Regions from separate parts of the Planctobacterium sp. R6 genome, predicted to be linked through region 1. Evidence: riboswitches for the same ligand, from Rfam matches in the RefSeq annotation. Region 1 holds a riboswitch; the other holds the start of a gene.

Region 1 (7,337 bases):
AGCATTTGATGGGTTCTGACCTCTGTTTCCTGCAACTGCAATCCTGCCAGTTGCGCATAGTGCCGTAAAAACACCTCCTGCTGCTGAACAGTAAACGCGTTTACCTGGATACAAGCCGCCAGATCAAAATAGCGGTTGCCTAGCGCCGCATATTCCCAATCCAGCAACGTCATGCCCCGGGAATTCAAAATGATATGGGAACGATGCAGATCGTTATGACAAAAAATTCGCTCATTGTGCCGTTCAAATAGCGCCAGCAACCTGTCAATCTTTGGCCCGTAACGGGATTGAGCCAATTGACCAAGTTCAATATAGCGGTGCCATTCCGCTTGTATATCGAGATGATCAGCTTGTACTTTCAGGCTGTGAACCCGCGCCATGGATTCAGCGATGTTAATGATGTCAACGGAACCAGAGACAGATTCAACTGCCGCCTCGTTGGCCCACTCCTCCAGCCAAAAGGTTTCGCAACCGGATAAAGCCACCGGCCTGGGTGCTAATGCCTTTGCGGCAACCTGACGTTGTATATGAAACTGTTTTGGTCTGGAAACCACCTGCAGTTGGTTGGTTTGAAACACTTTCAAAAAATAAGTTTGTTGGGCGTCAACCCGATAATGCAGATTGGTTCCCTGCGATTCATAGGGGGATATTTGAAAGTGACGGGTATCAAGAACAGATTCCAGGAAGGTAGTGATTGAAAATTCTGACATTAGTTCGTCACTGTCATCTCATCTTGTCGGCGAAACGAGCGCCAATTGTAAAAGCCCCATACAGAAATAATGGCAACGCCCAGATACATAAAAGATGTCTGCCACAGGTTTTCATCGTAAAACAGTAAAAAGCTGGTGAAATTTATTAAGGCCCAGTACAACCAGCTGTCTATTTTGCGATAGATGGTCAGCACAGTTGCATAAAGACTAAAAGCAATAACTATTGCTTCAATGGTGGGTTTGCCACTTTCAAAATACGAGGGCAGCAACAAACTGATGGCCCAGGCGAACAACACAACAATCACGCCCGATAGCAACAATTTACGCCTGTCCGCATAAGTAAACACACTTATGCCATCGGGCTTTTTATCTTCCAGCCAGTTAGACCACCCCCACACAGACATCAACATAAACAAAATATTCAGCACCACCTGACCTGGCAGGTGAGCGCCAATAAAAATAAAGGTGTACAAAAATGAAGTCAAAAAGCCCGCAGCCCAGCACCAGATAAGGCCTTTGGCACTGAGCAACACATAGGTCAGAAAACAGCATATTGCCAATAATTCGGTGACAGGATGTGTGGCAATTTCAATCAGCATCAGAGTGTTCTTGTTGTTATCAAGGTAAGTGGCTTTTTCTCAGAATCCCTTTCCCCTTTAATTAACGGCCCTGTCTTCTAACCGCCAGTGTAGATAACCTTTTACGGAAAACACAACATAAATTAAAAATAATAGCGTGGTTAAGAACAGCTCCTGCTGAAAACACAACCAGGCAGTAAAGCTATTTATGAAAAACCAGTACAACCAATTTTCCAGTATTTTCTGGGTCAGCATATAGGTGACAAAAGCACTGTATACCGCTATGGCCACATCCAGGAACAGGATGGCTTCGGAACTGAGAAACTGTACTATCTGAAATAACAATACCGACACCCAGAACAAGCCTAACATGACTTCAATATTGCGGGTTAGGCCCCACCGTTGAACCTGATTAGGCTCGGTTTGATCCATCTTCCGCCAGGTCAACCAACCATAGACAGCCATTAGCAAGTACCAGGCATTGAGTACTGACTGAAAAAACAAACTGGTTTCCCAAAAAATCCAGGTGTAAAGCGCCGTGCTGGCCAACGCAAATGGCCAGCACCAGAGCTGTTGTCTGGCAGCAAAATGCACATATAACAACGAGCACAGCACCGCCACAACTTCCGCAAAAGACTGCGCTATTAGCTGTTGCCAAAGCAGCTCCATCACAATTCGAGATCACTGTTTAAAAATTTACAGACAAACACCGCCTTATTGGTTTCCTGAAAGGTGTGCAGTATTTCGGATTTCAACACGGCCATAACCGCATCAAATTCCCCTGTCATTTGTGTGCTCATGGCATTGGTTTTAACCATCACCTGTTGTGCCTGAGCCAGCCGCTCTACCGTGGCTTTGATGATTTCCAGATAACCATCGGCCAATGGGTACAAACTGACTTCCACTGAAATATTCATAACGCCTCCTTAAAAACGATAATCGACTGTGACGCCCAACTGACGCCCGTTGCCAAACTGCAGATAGGGTTCCGGGGTTTCGTAAAAGTCACGCGGATCATTACTGAAACCACCAAACCCTCTGACAAATACCTCTTTGTTGAAAATGTTTTTACCCCAAATGGACAAAGTCCAGTCTTGCCAGTCTCGGTTCAGATTGAAGTGCCACAGGGTATAATCACCGGATTCAACATCATGTCCATCTGAAAATCGGTAGCTGGCCTTTCCATCGGCTTCAACGGTGAAGCGCCAGGCATCGGCAAAATCCAGGTTAAATCCTATATTAAACATATAGCTGGGAGACTGAGCCTGATCTTGCTCTACAATCAACTCTCCTTTTGCATTGCTATATCCTTCAAAACTGGCGTCCAGCAACCCAATATTGGAGAAAATCTCAAAGTTATCCGTCAGGCGATAGTAGCTTTCCAGTTCAAGACCGAAGTTTTTGCCAATATCAGCATTCTTAATAATATCGACAAAACTCACGGCCCCGGTGTCATCATTGGGCATCACCAGAAAATCACTGACCTGGGTGTTTTTTCGATCCATGTAGAAAATCGAAAATCCGACATAGGCAGTGTCTTCAAAATACTGTTTAGCCCCGATCTCATAATTCCAGGTGTATTCACCTTCAAAATAAATGTTCTCGGGAGAAACGCGCGGATCAGCATTAAAGCCACCTAGTTTATAGCCGCGATTAACGCTCACATAGGATAACAAGTCTGATGACATTTGATAATCCAGCACCAATCGACCACCCACAAAGGTGTCGTCTTCGGTGTCTGCGAAATCACGGTTATCACTGTATTTCAGGCTGGCTTCTTCCAGTCTAAGGCCCAGAGTCAGGGTTACCTTATCGCTAAGCTGAGGGTAAATTTCACCATATACCGCCTTATTTTTCAGGGCATAATCACTGTTAAAGTCAGCATCGTAGGTATATTCTCTTAGCAGGGTTTCATCGGTGGACTTGAAATAGACACCCACCACCCAGTCGGCCTCAATACCCCCCATATTTAATGCCTCTGCAGACATTAGCCTCAGATCCAGGCTGTCGGTATCTCTTTCCCGGAAATAATAGTCAGTGGAGGAGTATTCCCAGGGATGAAAACCCACATACGTCCAGTCTTCATCATAGCCATAGTCCATATCTGAATCGCTACTGCCCAGAGTGGCTTCCAGGGTAACCGCATCCATCTGCCATCGTAGCTTAGTGCTCAATGCCAGTGTTTCCTGTCGGTCAAAACCTGGTTCATCCGAAATCGTGGTGCGTATATTGTCCAGCGAAAACGCATCATATCCATTATCTACATCGTAATAGTGCAACGCAAAATCGACCGTTATGTCGTCGGTGGGCAAATAGCGTACTTTCAGGCGTGAGGAAAATTCATCGATATTGTCGGTGTCGTCTCTGTCCAGATAATCGTTACGCACGTAACCATCGCTGACATACTGTTGCACCGCCGTACGGAACTGCCATTGCTCATTAATCGCGTTTCCATAAGCCGCAGCGAGGTTGTAGCTGTCTTTTTGCGCAACACTGACACTGGCTTTACCACTTTCAACCCCGTCAGGATCTACGGTTTTCAGTTTAACTACCCCCGCCATTGAGGATGAGCCAAACGCTGTACCTTGTGGTCCTTTCAGCACTTCGACTTGCTCCACGTCAAATAAGGTAGCAATGGCCATCGTGCCTGAGAAGTCCAGATCATCCACAAAAAAGCCAACAGAAGGATTGTAAGGTTCAGTAAATTGACTGCGTTCACCGATACCACGGATTTGCACGTAACGCGCTCTTCCGGCACCACTGTTAAAATTAACATTCGGTGCACTGTCCAGCATTTCACTTAAAAACTGGGCCTGGCGCTGTTCAATGTCTTTTGCGGATAAAATACTGGCACTGGCAGGCAGTTCATTTTCAGTTAAACCGCGAAAGTCAGAGGTAATAACAATATGTTCAATAGATTTAGATAAGAGGTCAGCGTCCTGTGCCCAGGCTGAAGGCCCTGTCGATGCGGCAACGGCTAAACTGACTAATGACGTTTTAAAAAATGTATTCACGGTAGGATCTCTTCCTGTTAAAACATGAAAAGATCCGGCATTTCGGCTATATGATGAGAAACAATATATGTTGTACCATCCCTACGCCGGTATTATCCGGATCAGGTCTGGGGTTTTGACAATATACCAGGTCCGGTGAATATTTGTTCGCTCAGCACAAATACCCACGGGAACTGGTATACAATCAATCTCAGCGCTTTTTGCACCCCCTGGCTGCACAAAAATGATCAGAATTTGTACTCTGCATCATGATTTGCAGGCGCATGTTAACACTGAATCAGTGGGATACCAGCCATTTTTTTATGAAGCTGATTTATGATGCTGACATCGTGGGCAATTTTCATACCCATTTTAACTAAAATCTCCTTATTTATTGAATTTTGCAGTCTTTTTTTGCTAAAAGATGAACTGTTAACCTAAAAATGGACTTTACAGCGTCGATACATAACTGAGCTATTAGGCGAAAAAGTCAGAAAATGCTGTTTTCGCCCAAGAGCTACACACCTCTCCGTGTACCTTATACATGTGAACAGGGAGAGTTCAAATCTGATGAAATCGAGGAAATATAGATGAAAATGTTGAGTACAAAAACAGCAATATCATGCATGGTGTTAGCTTCTTTGGTAGGAAGTGTGAATGCTCAGGAAACAGCAAACTCTACTGCTTCAGTAACCATTCAAAACTCATTTACTTTAGCAGAATCGCAAGCGCTTAGCTTCGGTACTATTACGGTACAGGGTGAACAGGATACTGATGCAACATTAGATGGTACCGTTCAGGCACAGGTGACTGTTTTTGCAAACGGCAGTACACCGACTTCAGGCTCTACGGGTACTACTGATACTGACGCCGGTGATAGAGATGCTTCAGCAACTATCATCACAGCGGGTCAGCCTGCTATCTTTGATATCTCTGGTGCAGCGGCCTTTACAACATTAACCATCTCTGTTCCAGCCGATGATTCAGTGACACTTTCAGCGCCTTCAGCACCACCTACAAACGGTACTTTCACCATTACTGGCGCGGATCTGTACGATAATGCAAATGGTACTGACATTGCTGTAGCTTCAGATGCTGGCTCCATAACCACCGATGCCAGCGGTGCAGCTCAGTTTGCATTTGGTGCAGTGCTAAACACTGAAGATGCAACGGGTGCCAATACCACTTCGTATATCGATGAAACGTATACCGGAAGTTATTCTATTACGGTTTCATACTAAGTGATTCGGGTGCGAGACCAGTTCTCGCACCGTATCCAGCCCGAATTCACTTGTGACCGACCAGAGCACGATTATGTAGAACAAGTATCGTACAGCTAAGGTCAACACGCTCCAATTATTAAAAATATAATTATCAATTAATTAGCGAGTCATTGAGTCACCTATTAATGCGCACCCTGATAATGTTCGGCTTAACATTTTGCATCACCAATGCAATTGCTTCAGAGCAGAAGCAAGAGTCCGGCTTCTATCAATCACAAAAATTCCGCACCCTGGTAAACAATATTCAGACTAAATATGACGCCATGGTTACTGTGCAGTTGAGGGATGACACAACCGGCAATGAACGGTTTGTCGAGGGAGAAGAACTCTTTGTCACGACGCAAATTGGTGATTACCTGTTTGGGGAAATGTTCGCTAAAAAGAATACTTCCAATGTCAGGTTTGCACTGAGCAGTTTTGTTGAAATATTAGACTTCCCGATTGAAATTCAGAACAAGCCTTTCAAAGCTGAAGGATGGTATGTCGCTGAAAACAATCACTTTGCCCTGTCCCGGGCGGACCAAGACGAGTTATGGGTCACCATCAATGAAGAAACGTACCTGGTTCCTGATGACGCCTACGAGTTAACCGAAGACGAAATTTACATTGACGCCGACACCCTTTCAGTGTGGTTTGAAATCAAGATGAGTTTTGATTTTATTGACCTGATGGTGGTTTTAGCGCCGAAACAACCCCTTCCCATTCAGCGCCGCCTGGAACGACAGAATCGCAATCTCAACAGGAACCAGCGAAGCCCTTTGCCTGTCTTACCACCCAAAGAAGATACCGGCTATACCGCAATATCGCCGCAAACATTGGATGCCTTAGTCAGTGTCAGTTATAACAACGACCAGCTCTCAACCTTGTACAGTCTGCAAGGTGGCCGTGACCTGGCCTATTTCCATTCTAACTTTTTTCTCTCCGGCACTGACAACGACCCTCTGACGGACGCCCGTTTGGTGTTTTCCAAAGAATCAAATCAAAAAGATCTGTTAGGTCCGTTGAATGCCGCCAGACTGGAAATCGGCGATATCACGGGCACCAGAGTGGGCGGCGCCACAACCGGCGCTCAATCCAGAGGGGTTGCTATCTCAAATGTGGCTTCAAACGCTTTAAATGACATAGATTTTACCAACCTGGTGGGTGACATTGCGCAAGACTGGGACGTTGAACTATATCGCAATGGTATTTTACTTGATCAACGTTTACGGGTGCAGACTGGCCGATACGAATTTAACGATGTGCCTTTGATTTATGGGGTCAATGATTTTGAGCTGGTGTTTTATGGTCCTCAGGGCCAGGTCAGAACGGAACAAACTCAATACATCATCGAAGGCAATCTGCTGGGTAGCAACGAAATTCAGTATGACCTGTCGCTGGAGGATGTCGGAAGTTCTTTTTTAAATGTCGGAAGCAATAAGAGTGACTCTACGATAAACCCCGGATATCGGTTGAGTGGAAAATACAGTTTTGGCCTGTCAGACTCCTTTTCTGCCCGAGTGGGCCACACCAATGTGTTCGGTGGCGACAGCGACTCTAATACTTATTCAGCAGGTGGCAGCCTGACTATCAATAATGATTTTTTACTCGGAAGTGATCTAACCTACAATGATGCAGGCACGGCCAATATCAATGTAAGTGCCCGCACCAATATTTATGATCAGTCTGCCAATCTCAACGTGCAATACAGCGAAACAGGCTTAGAAACTGACAATAAAGTCACCCAGTCAGATGTCCGCTTCACCGTTGCAGGCCCACTTTGGCAAGGCACAA
Region 2 (7,337 bases), on a different contig from region 1:
CGGTAGTTGCTGCAACCTGCCTAACAGGGTTTCACTATCCGGGTTGCCCTGGCTATCCGTCAGCCAAAGTGCTTCGTGCCAGTTGGCGGTTAATACATCCACGCGGTGCAACAGGAATTGAGTCAACGCCTGGCGGGTATCCTGTTGAGTAAGACGTTCACCGCCACCGGCCACCACCACGGGATCGAATACCACCTGCGGTTTTTTATTTTGCTGCTCAAGCGTCTGCAGCCAGTCACTCAACCACAACACCTGCTCTGTGCTGGCCAACAAACCAATCTTGATAACCTGTGGCAAACCATCCTGTGCCAACGCCTGTATCTGGCCGCTGAATATCTCCATCGCCACCGGATTAATGGCTGACACGCCCTGACTGTTTTGTACCGTTACCGCCGTGACAACCGTACTGCAGTACACTGCCAGTTTCTGCGCCGCCTTGATGTCCGCCTGAATACCGGCGCCCGCGTTACAATCAGAACCACCAATAGCCCAGATAAAAGCCTGTTTGTTGTCACTTTTCATGATTGTTGCCAAAAGGGTGTACCCAATACCGGAGTGGATGGACTGGCAGTTTCCCGGGATTGCATTTGTCCTGCCAGATAAGCGTCTCGCCCGGCTTGTACTGCCTGTCGAAATGCACCCGCCATCCGCACCGGATCAGCTGCCTGAGACACAGCGGTATTTAACAACACCGCATCAAACCCCAGCTCCATAGCCTGACAGGCATGCGACGGACTCCCTATGCCGGCATCGACAATCAGATGCACATCCGGCAATCGGGCCCGCAGGGTTTTAAGTGCATAGGGATTGAGTAAACCTTTGCCGCTGCCGATGGGCGCTCCCCAGGGCATCACAACCTGACACCCTGCCTCAACCAGACGCTGGCACAACACCAGGTCATCAGTGCTGTAGGGCAATACCTTAAATCCCTGGTTGATAAGCTCTGTTGTCGCTTCCAGCAAAGCAAAAGGGTCCGGTTGCAGATTGTAATCATCGCCGGTGACCTCCAGCTTAACCAGTTCTGTGGCAAACACCTCGCGACTCATTTGCGCCACCGTAATGGCTTCTTTGGCGGTGCGACAGCCCGCCGTATTAGGCAATACCGGAACCCCGGTTTGTTTTACCAAATCCCAAAACTCAGCCCCGCCGGCAATACTGCCCTGACGACGTAAAGACACTGTCACCATGGCAGGTTGCGCCGTATTGATTGCCTGTTGCATCAGTTTCGGAGACGGATATTGTGCCGTGCCTAAAAGCAGGCGACTGTTCTTAAAAAGTGATTGCGGGTAAGACATTTCTGACGATTCAATCTTATTTTTGATGGTGTCATTGTGGCCATTTAGCATTGTTATCCGCCTTGCATGGGTGACAGCACATCGATCTGGCTCCCCTCATGCAGAGTAGTGTGCTGATAGTTGTGTTTCGCCACAAAATCGCCGTTTACTGACACGGCAAAGGCCTGTTTGGTGTCTACCATAGAGACTAAAAACGCATCAAGACTGTGATGCTCAGTGTGAATTAGTTCACCGTTAAATCGAATTTGCATCATGACTCCTGATTGCAATCGGTGATAAATGGTGCCACGGACTCCGGTATGGTATGACCGAGAACCATGGCAGTTAACGCCTTACTGAACAGCGGCCCCAGCAGATAACCATGTCGAAATAAGCCATTGACACTAAAGTACCGACCATGGCGATAAATGACCGGCAAATGATGGCTAAATGCCGGGCGCAACCCTGTGCGGGCGTTGAGGATACGGGCTTCGGCAAAGCCCGGGTGCAGAGCATAGACTGCTGATAACAACGCCATACTGGATTGCAAACTGATGGGCGAGTCATCCTGACTGTCGATTTCCGTGGCACCAATCACAAACTGCTGCTCTGGCTTTGGGGCAATGTACAACGGGTAACGCGGGTGCATAAAACGCACCGGACGGGTAAGCTGTACATCTGGCGCAAAAACGCGAATGATCTCGCCACGCACACCTCGCAAATTTCGTTGCACCTGTGGTGACTCGCCCTGATGCGCCACGGCCACTGCCGGCCTTAAGGCCAGTGTTTTGCGCGCCCCCAGACCACGACAATCCAGCACCGCATCAAAGGCCTGACCGGCCAGACGCCCCCTGGTCCATTCCGAAGCCCACTGCTGAGCGGACAAGTTATCCATCGCCGTTTGCCAATACAGTGTGACCCCGGCTTGCTGGCAGGCCTGCAAACTGGCGCGATAAAAGCTGCGATTGTCTAACTGTCCCTCTCCCGACAACCACAAGGCGCGTCGGAAATGCCCCGGCAGGTCAGGTTCCAGCTGCGCAATTTCCGGCCGATTCAGCCAGGGGTTGGCCTGGTCCTGATACCGGGATGTACGCTGCTGAAACTCCGCCAACAGCGCATCATCAGCATGATGGGACACCACCAGCGTACCAGACTGTTGCAGCCACACCGGTTTGGGCAGATTGGCCAGCAACATCGGCCAGAGCGCCATCGACTCCCTTCCCAGGGATAACAATTGCGGCTCGGCACAATGCACCGCTTCAGCCAGTGGTGCCAACATGGCCGCCGCTACCGCACCTGCCCCTTGCGGCATGTCCGGATCATCAGCACTGAACACGGTTAGATTGGCCCGCCCCATGAGTTGCAGGGCGCACAAACGCCCCAACAAGCCAAACCCTAATATTGCAATCTGCATGGTTTATTTCACCGGGTGATAAAGCTCACTGCCTGAGGATTTAAATTCCGCGGATTTTTGTTGCATTTCAGCCTCAATATCCAGCATCTGGATCTCTATCACTTCATCACCCAATCCGGCGGCATAATCGCGTACATCCTGCGAGATCTTCATGGAACAGAATTTAGGGCCACACATAGAGCAAAAGTGCGCTACCTTGCCAGACTCCTGCGGCAAGGTCTGATCGTGGTATTCCCGTGCCCGTTCCGGATCTAAACTGAGATTAAATTGATCGTGCCAGCGAAACTCAAAACGCGCTTTAGACAAGGCATCATCGCGAACCTGCGCTCCGGGGTGGCCTTTCGCCAGATCGGCGGCATGAGCAGCAATCTTGTAGGTGATCAGCCCTTCTTTTACATCCTGTTTATCGGGTAAGCCCAGATGCTCCTTGGGTGTCACGTAACACAGCATAGCAGTGCCATACCAACCAATTTGTGCTGCACCGATAGCAGAGGTGATGTGATCGTAGCCGGGCGCAATATCGGTGGTGAGTGGGCCAAGGGTGTAAAACGGCGCTTCGTGACACAAATTAAGTTGTTCTTCCATGTTGTGCTTAATCAATTGCATGGGTACATGCCCCGGCCCTTCCACAATCGTCTGCACATCGTATTGCCAGGCAATTTTAGTCAGTTCACCTAACGTGGATAATTCCCCCATTTGGGCTGCATCATTGGCATCGGCAATGGAGCCAGGACGCAAGCCGTCCCCCAGGGAAAAGCTGACGTCGTACTGCTGCATGATCTGACAAATGTCTTCAAAATGGGTGTAGAGAAAGTTTTCTTTGTGATGGGCCAGGCACCATTTCGCCATAATAGAGCCACCACGGGATACTATGCCGGTCACCCGTTTTGCCGTTAAGGGCACGTATCTGAGCAAAACACCGGCGTGAATAGTAAAATAATCAACCCCTTGCTCGGCCTGCTCAATCAGGGTATCCCGATAGATTTCCCAGGTGAGATCCTCAGCAACACCATTCACTTTTTCCAGTGCCTGATACAGGGGAACTGTGCCAATAGGCACCGGGCTGTTGCGAATAATCCACTCGCGGGTTTCGTGAATATAACGACCGGTGGACAAATCCATCACGGTATCTGCCCCCCAACGGGTTGACCACACCAGTTTTTCCACTTCTTCTTCGATAGAAGAGGTCACTGAGGAATTTCCAATATTGGCGTTCACCTTTACCAGAAAGTTCCGGCCAATGATCATCGGCTCGCTTTCCGGGTGATTGATATTACAGGGCAGTACGGCCCGCCCGCGGGCGATTTCCTGTCGCACAAACTCCGGGGTGATCTGTTCGGGAATACTGGCACCAAAAGACTCGCCTTTTTGCTGAGCGGCACGTATCTCATCGGCCAGTTTGGCTCTGCCCATGTTTTCCCGAATCGCTACGTATTCCATTTCCGGGGTAATGATGCCCTTTCTGGCATAGTGCATCTGAGTGACATTCGCCCCGGTTCTGGCTCTGCGAATAGCGGGTAAATGCTCGAAACGAATGTGATCCAGCCCTTCATCCGCCAGCCTTTGCTGAGAGAATCCGGCGCTGGGTGCAGGTAAAGTTTCGCAGTCCTGACGCTGGGCAATCCAGCCTTCCCTGAGCCTTGGCAAGCCGAGGCGCACATCAATTTCGACATCAGGTTCACCGTAGGCACCGGAAGTATCGTAAACCCGCACTGGTGCATTCGACTCATATTGTGGATTTTCTTCGCTGCCGCCAATCAGGCTGTCGGCCAGATGAATTTCCCGCATACCCACGCGCACATCAGGTTGGGTACCGGTTACATAAACCTTTTTGGAATTGGGATAATCATAGCCGCGTAGTTGTTGAATAAACTCTTCGGCTTCAGCGCGGCGCTGACGCGCATTTTTTGTATTGGTTGTCATGATAAGACCTCTTTGTGTTAAATCGGTCTTGTCAGAAATAAGAAGAAGCTGGACAGGAAGCCGCCACAAACGCCCTGGATAGTGCCCGAACTGGATTATTCCTGGGTTTTGAAGCTTGCTTTCTTGTTTCCTACGCAAGTATTAACTTGGTCAGGTTCACGGATCCCGCAACTGCGATCTCAGCCAGAATAATTCAACGGTGGGTATCACCCACCACCGAAGAATCTGGCACTCCGACAAGAAGTATCAATTTCCCTTTTAAATTACTGTAGCGCCAGGCGCTGTGTCAATATGGATTTTCAGAAGTTTTGGTTACACACGGATTATTATTTAGTTTCCGGCTTAGCAAACCAGAATTTCGACGGCAGCTTAAACACACCGGTGGTAAGTGCCACACCCAATAAAATTGTCGCTGCACCCAGTAAGATGCTCTGGGTAACCTGCTCATCGAGGAACCACCAGCCCCAGATAAAGGCAAACAGTGGCACCAGATAGGTTACCGATAAGGCCTTGCTGACACCTTCGCGGGATAAAATGCGAAAATACAGAATATAGGCCACACCGGTACAGGCAATGCCCAGGCAAATCACATCCCGCCAGGCACTGACCGACGGCATCGCCTCTGGCCAGGTGATAATGCCTGGAACAATCAACAGCAAAGCGGCATAAACCTGACTGCCGGTAGCCACCGCCAGCGGCTTCATGCCCGCGGCATAGAGCTTGGAATAGCAGGCGGCAAAGCCATAACAGGTAGAAGCAAACAGGGCCCCCATAATGGGCAGCAGCAACATCGCGTCATCGGAAATCTTCTCTGACATCAGGATGAAGACCCCGGTGAAGCCCACCACCAAACCAAATATGGTGGCAGGCGCTATTTTGTCTTTTAACCACAGCCAGGCCACCAGCGCGCCAAACATGGGCGCGGTGGAATTCAGGGTGGCGGTCAGCCCGGCTTCCAGCGACAAGGTGGCCCAGGCGAACAAGGTAAAAGGCATGGCGGTATTGGTTAATCCCAGCACCACCAGGTGTCGCCAGTGAGTGCGAATTTGCTGCATTTCCTGACGGCGAATAAAGGCCATCAGCACCAGTAAAAACACCGCCGCAATCGACGCCCGAAACAGGATTAAAGAAAAGGCACCAAACTCCGGCGAAGCGGTGCGCATAAACAAAAATGACGCGCCCCACAGCGCACCGAGGATCAAAAGTTCCAGATAAGATTTAGCCTGCATATCACTGTCCTTTTACTCATCCCAGAAAGAGGTTTGCTTTGCGCTATTTTGCCCTGATTCTAGTTGCAGCAACCATGCTTTTCTGGACAATCCCCCTGCATAACCGGTCAATTTGCCGTTTTTACCGATAACCCGGTGACAGGGCACCACAATACTCAGCGGATTTTTACCATTGGCAGCCCCGACAGCCCGCACCGCTTTGTGATCCCCCAGGGTTTGTGCGATATCCAGATAACTGCAGGTTTCGCCATAAGGCACGGTTAACAGCGCCTGCCAAACCTTGATCTGAAATTCAGTGCCTTTGGGCGCCAGTGGCAGCTCAAAATCGGTGCGTTTACCGGCAAAATACTGCTCAAGCTGTTGTTTTGCTTCTGTTAATAAGGAATCAGACGATGCACCATGCACGGGTTCATCCACAAACAGTATATGTTGCAAATGCCCCTGACTGGCGGCAATTTCCAGCCAGCCCAAAGGCGTTTTCAGATAGTCAAAAATGCGAGTCCTGGCATTGTTCATCAGGCTTTGTCCCATAACTGGAAAGTGAGATAACTGCGCCAGGGAGCAGCGGCATCGGTATTCAGAGAATACTGCTTAATCTGATTTTTTATCACCAGATCGGTGCCCAACCAGATATCCGGCTCAGACAGTCCGCGCATTTTGGCGTAGGCGATGGTCCAGGGTCCAATCCCTTTAATATTCAACCATTCATCGGGCGAAGTATGTTCGCCTTGCTCATACACAAACTGCGCCAGCGACTTGAGTGCATTTTTTCGGGCCTGTGGCATCCTGAAAAATTCCAGGTCACTGTTGGCAACCGCCTCCGGCGTAGGGAATAGGCGACTAACCCTAACGTCATCTGAATCCGCATCAACGGTAATAGCTTCGCCCAATACTTCGGTGAGCTGCGCCACTTTATTCACTGCCGCTTTAACTGACACTTGTTGACCCAATACCGCCCGGCATCCTGCTTCAAATAGGGACCAGACTCCCGGAATACGTATACCCACAGTTAATTGCTGCTCAGCTAAACCGGTATTGAGTAGTGCCTGCTGCACCAGGCTGTGATCCGCTTCCAGGTCCAGAATGCGCTTAATATTTTGCAAAATACCCCGCAACTCACCGTAACTGGCCATATTCAGGGTAACCCGAAAACGAAACCGCTCAGGTTCTATCTCGGCTTTAAAAAAGCCCTTCTGACCTTGCCAGTTGAAGCTTCGGGCATAGCTGGTTTCGGTAACCTCTTCCATACCGGGCACGGCCCGCACTTGCCAAAAATCCCGTACCTGACGCCAGCAATACTCCGGCGTGTAAGCGAGATACAGTTGCAATTGCCCACCAGACTCAGCTTGCTTCAGGCGAATTTGCGAAGGAGTCAGTTGCATGGCCTGTTTCATATTCTGTTGCAATCGTCTGGCTGACTGAAAGCCCGCCGTGGCGGCTACCTGCTCAACGGTTAAGTTGGTTTCGTGCAGCAACTTTTTAGCGAACAGCAATTGT

The links. A riboswitch is a leader RNA that binds a small molecule or an ion and turns the genes downstream of it on or off. The one in region 1 is predicted to bind thiamine pyrophosphate.
Region 2: it holds a riboswitch for thiamine pyrophosphate, as region 1 does, so the genes downstream of both, thiC (phosphomethylpyrimidine synthase ThiC) here and AC0J20_RS21065 (TonB-dependent receptor) in region 1, are expected to answer to the same signal.

Annotation. Positions count from the first base shown of each region.
Region 1 covers NZ_JBVTQY010000052.1:13,279-20,615, reverse strand. Annotated here, with positions in the region: gene AC0J20_RS21085 (phosphotransferase) at 1-710, opposite strand, end outside; gene pnuC (nicotinamide riboside transporter PnuC) at 710-1,309, opposite strand; gene pnuC (nicotinamide riboside transporter PnuC) at 1,367-1,957, opposite strand; gene AC0J20_RS21070 (YkoF family thiamine/hydroxymethylpyrimidine-binding protein) at 1,957-2,205, opposite strand; gene AC0J20_RS21065 (TonB-dependent receptor) at 2,215-4,302, opposite strand; TPP riboswitch at 4,364-4,522, opposite strand; gene AC0J20_RS21060 (hypothetical protein) at 4,872-5,522, shown strand; gene AC0J20_RS21055 (hypothetical protein) at 5,690-7,337, shown strand, end outside.
Region 2 covers NZ_JBVTQY010000003.1:163,525-170,861, forward strand. Annotated here, with positions in the region: gene thiE (thiamine phosphate synthase) at 1-522, opposite strand, end outside; gene AC0J20_RS03610 (thiazole synthase) at 519-1,295, opposite strand; gene thiS (sulfur carrier protein ThiS) at 1,349-1,546, opposite strand; gene AC0J20_RS03620 (FAD-dependent oxidoreductase) at 1,546-2,688, opposite strand; gene thiC (phosphomethylpyrimidine synthase ThiC) at 2,692-4,611, opposite strand; TPP riboswitch at 4,722-4,857, opposite strand; gene AC0J20_RS03630 (DMT family transporter) at 4,938-5,840, opposite strand; gene AC0J20_RS03635 (methylated-DNA--[protein]-cysteine S-methyltransferase) at 5,853-6,356, opposite strand; gene AC0J20_RS03640 (Ada metal-binding domain-containing protein) at 6,356-7,337, opposite strand, start outside.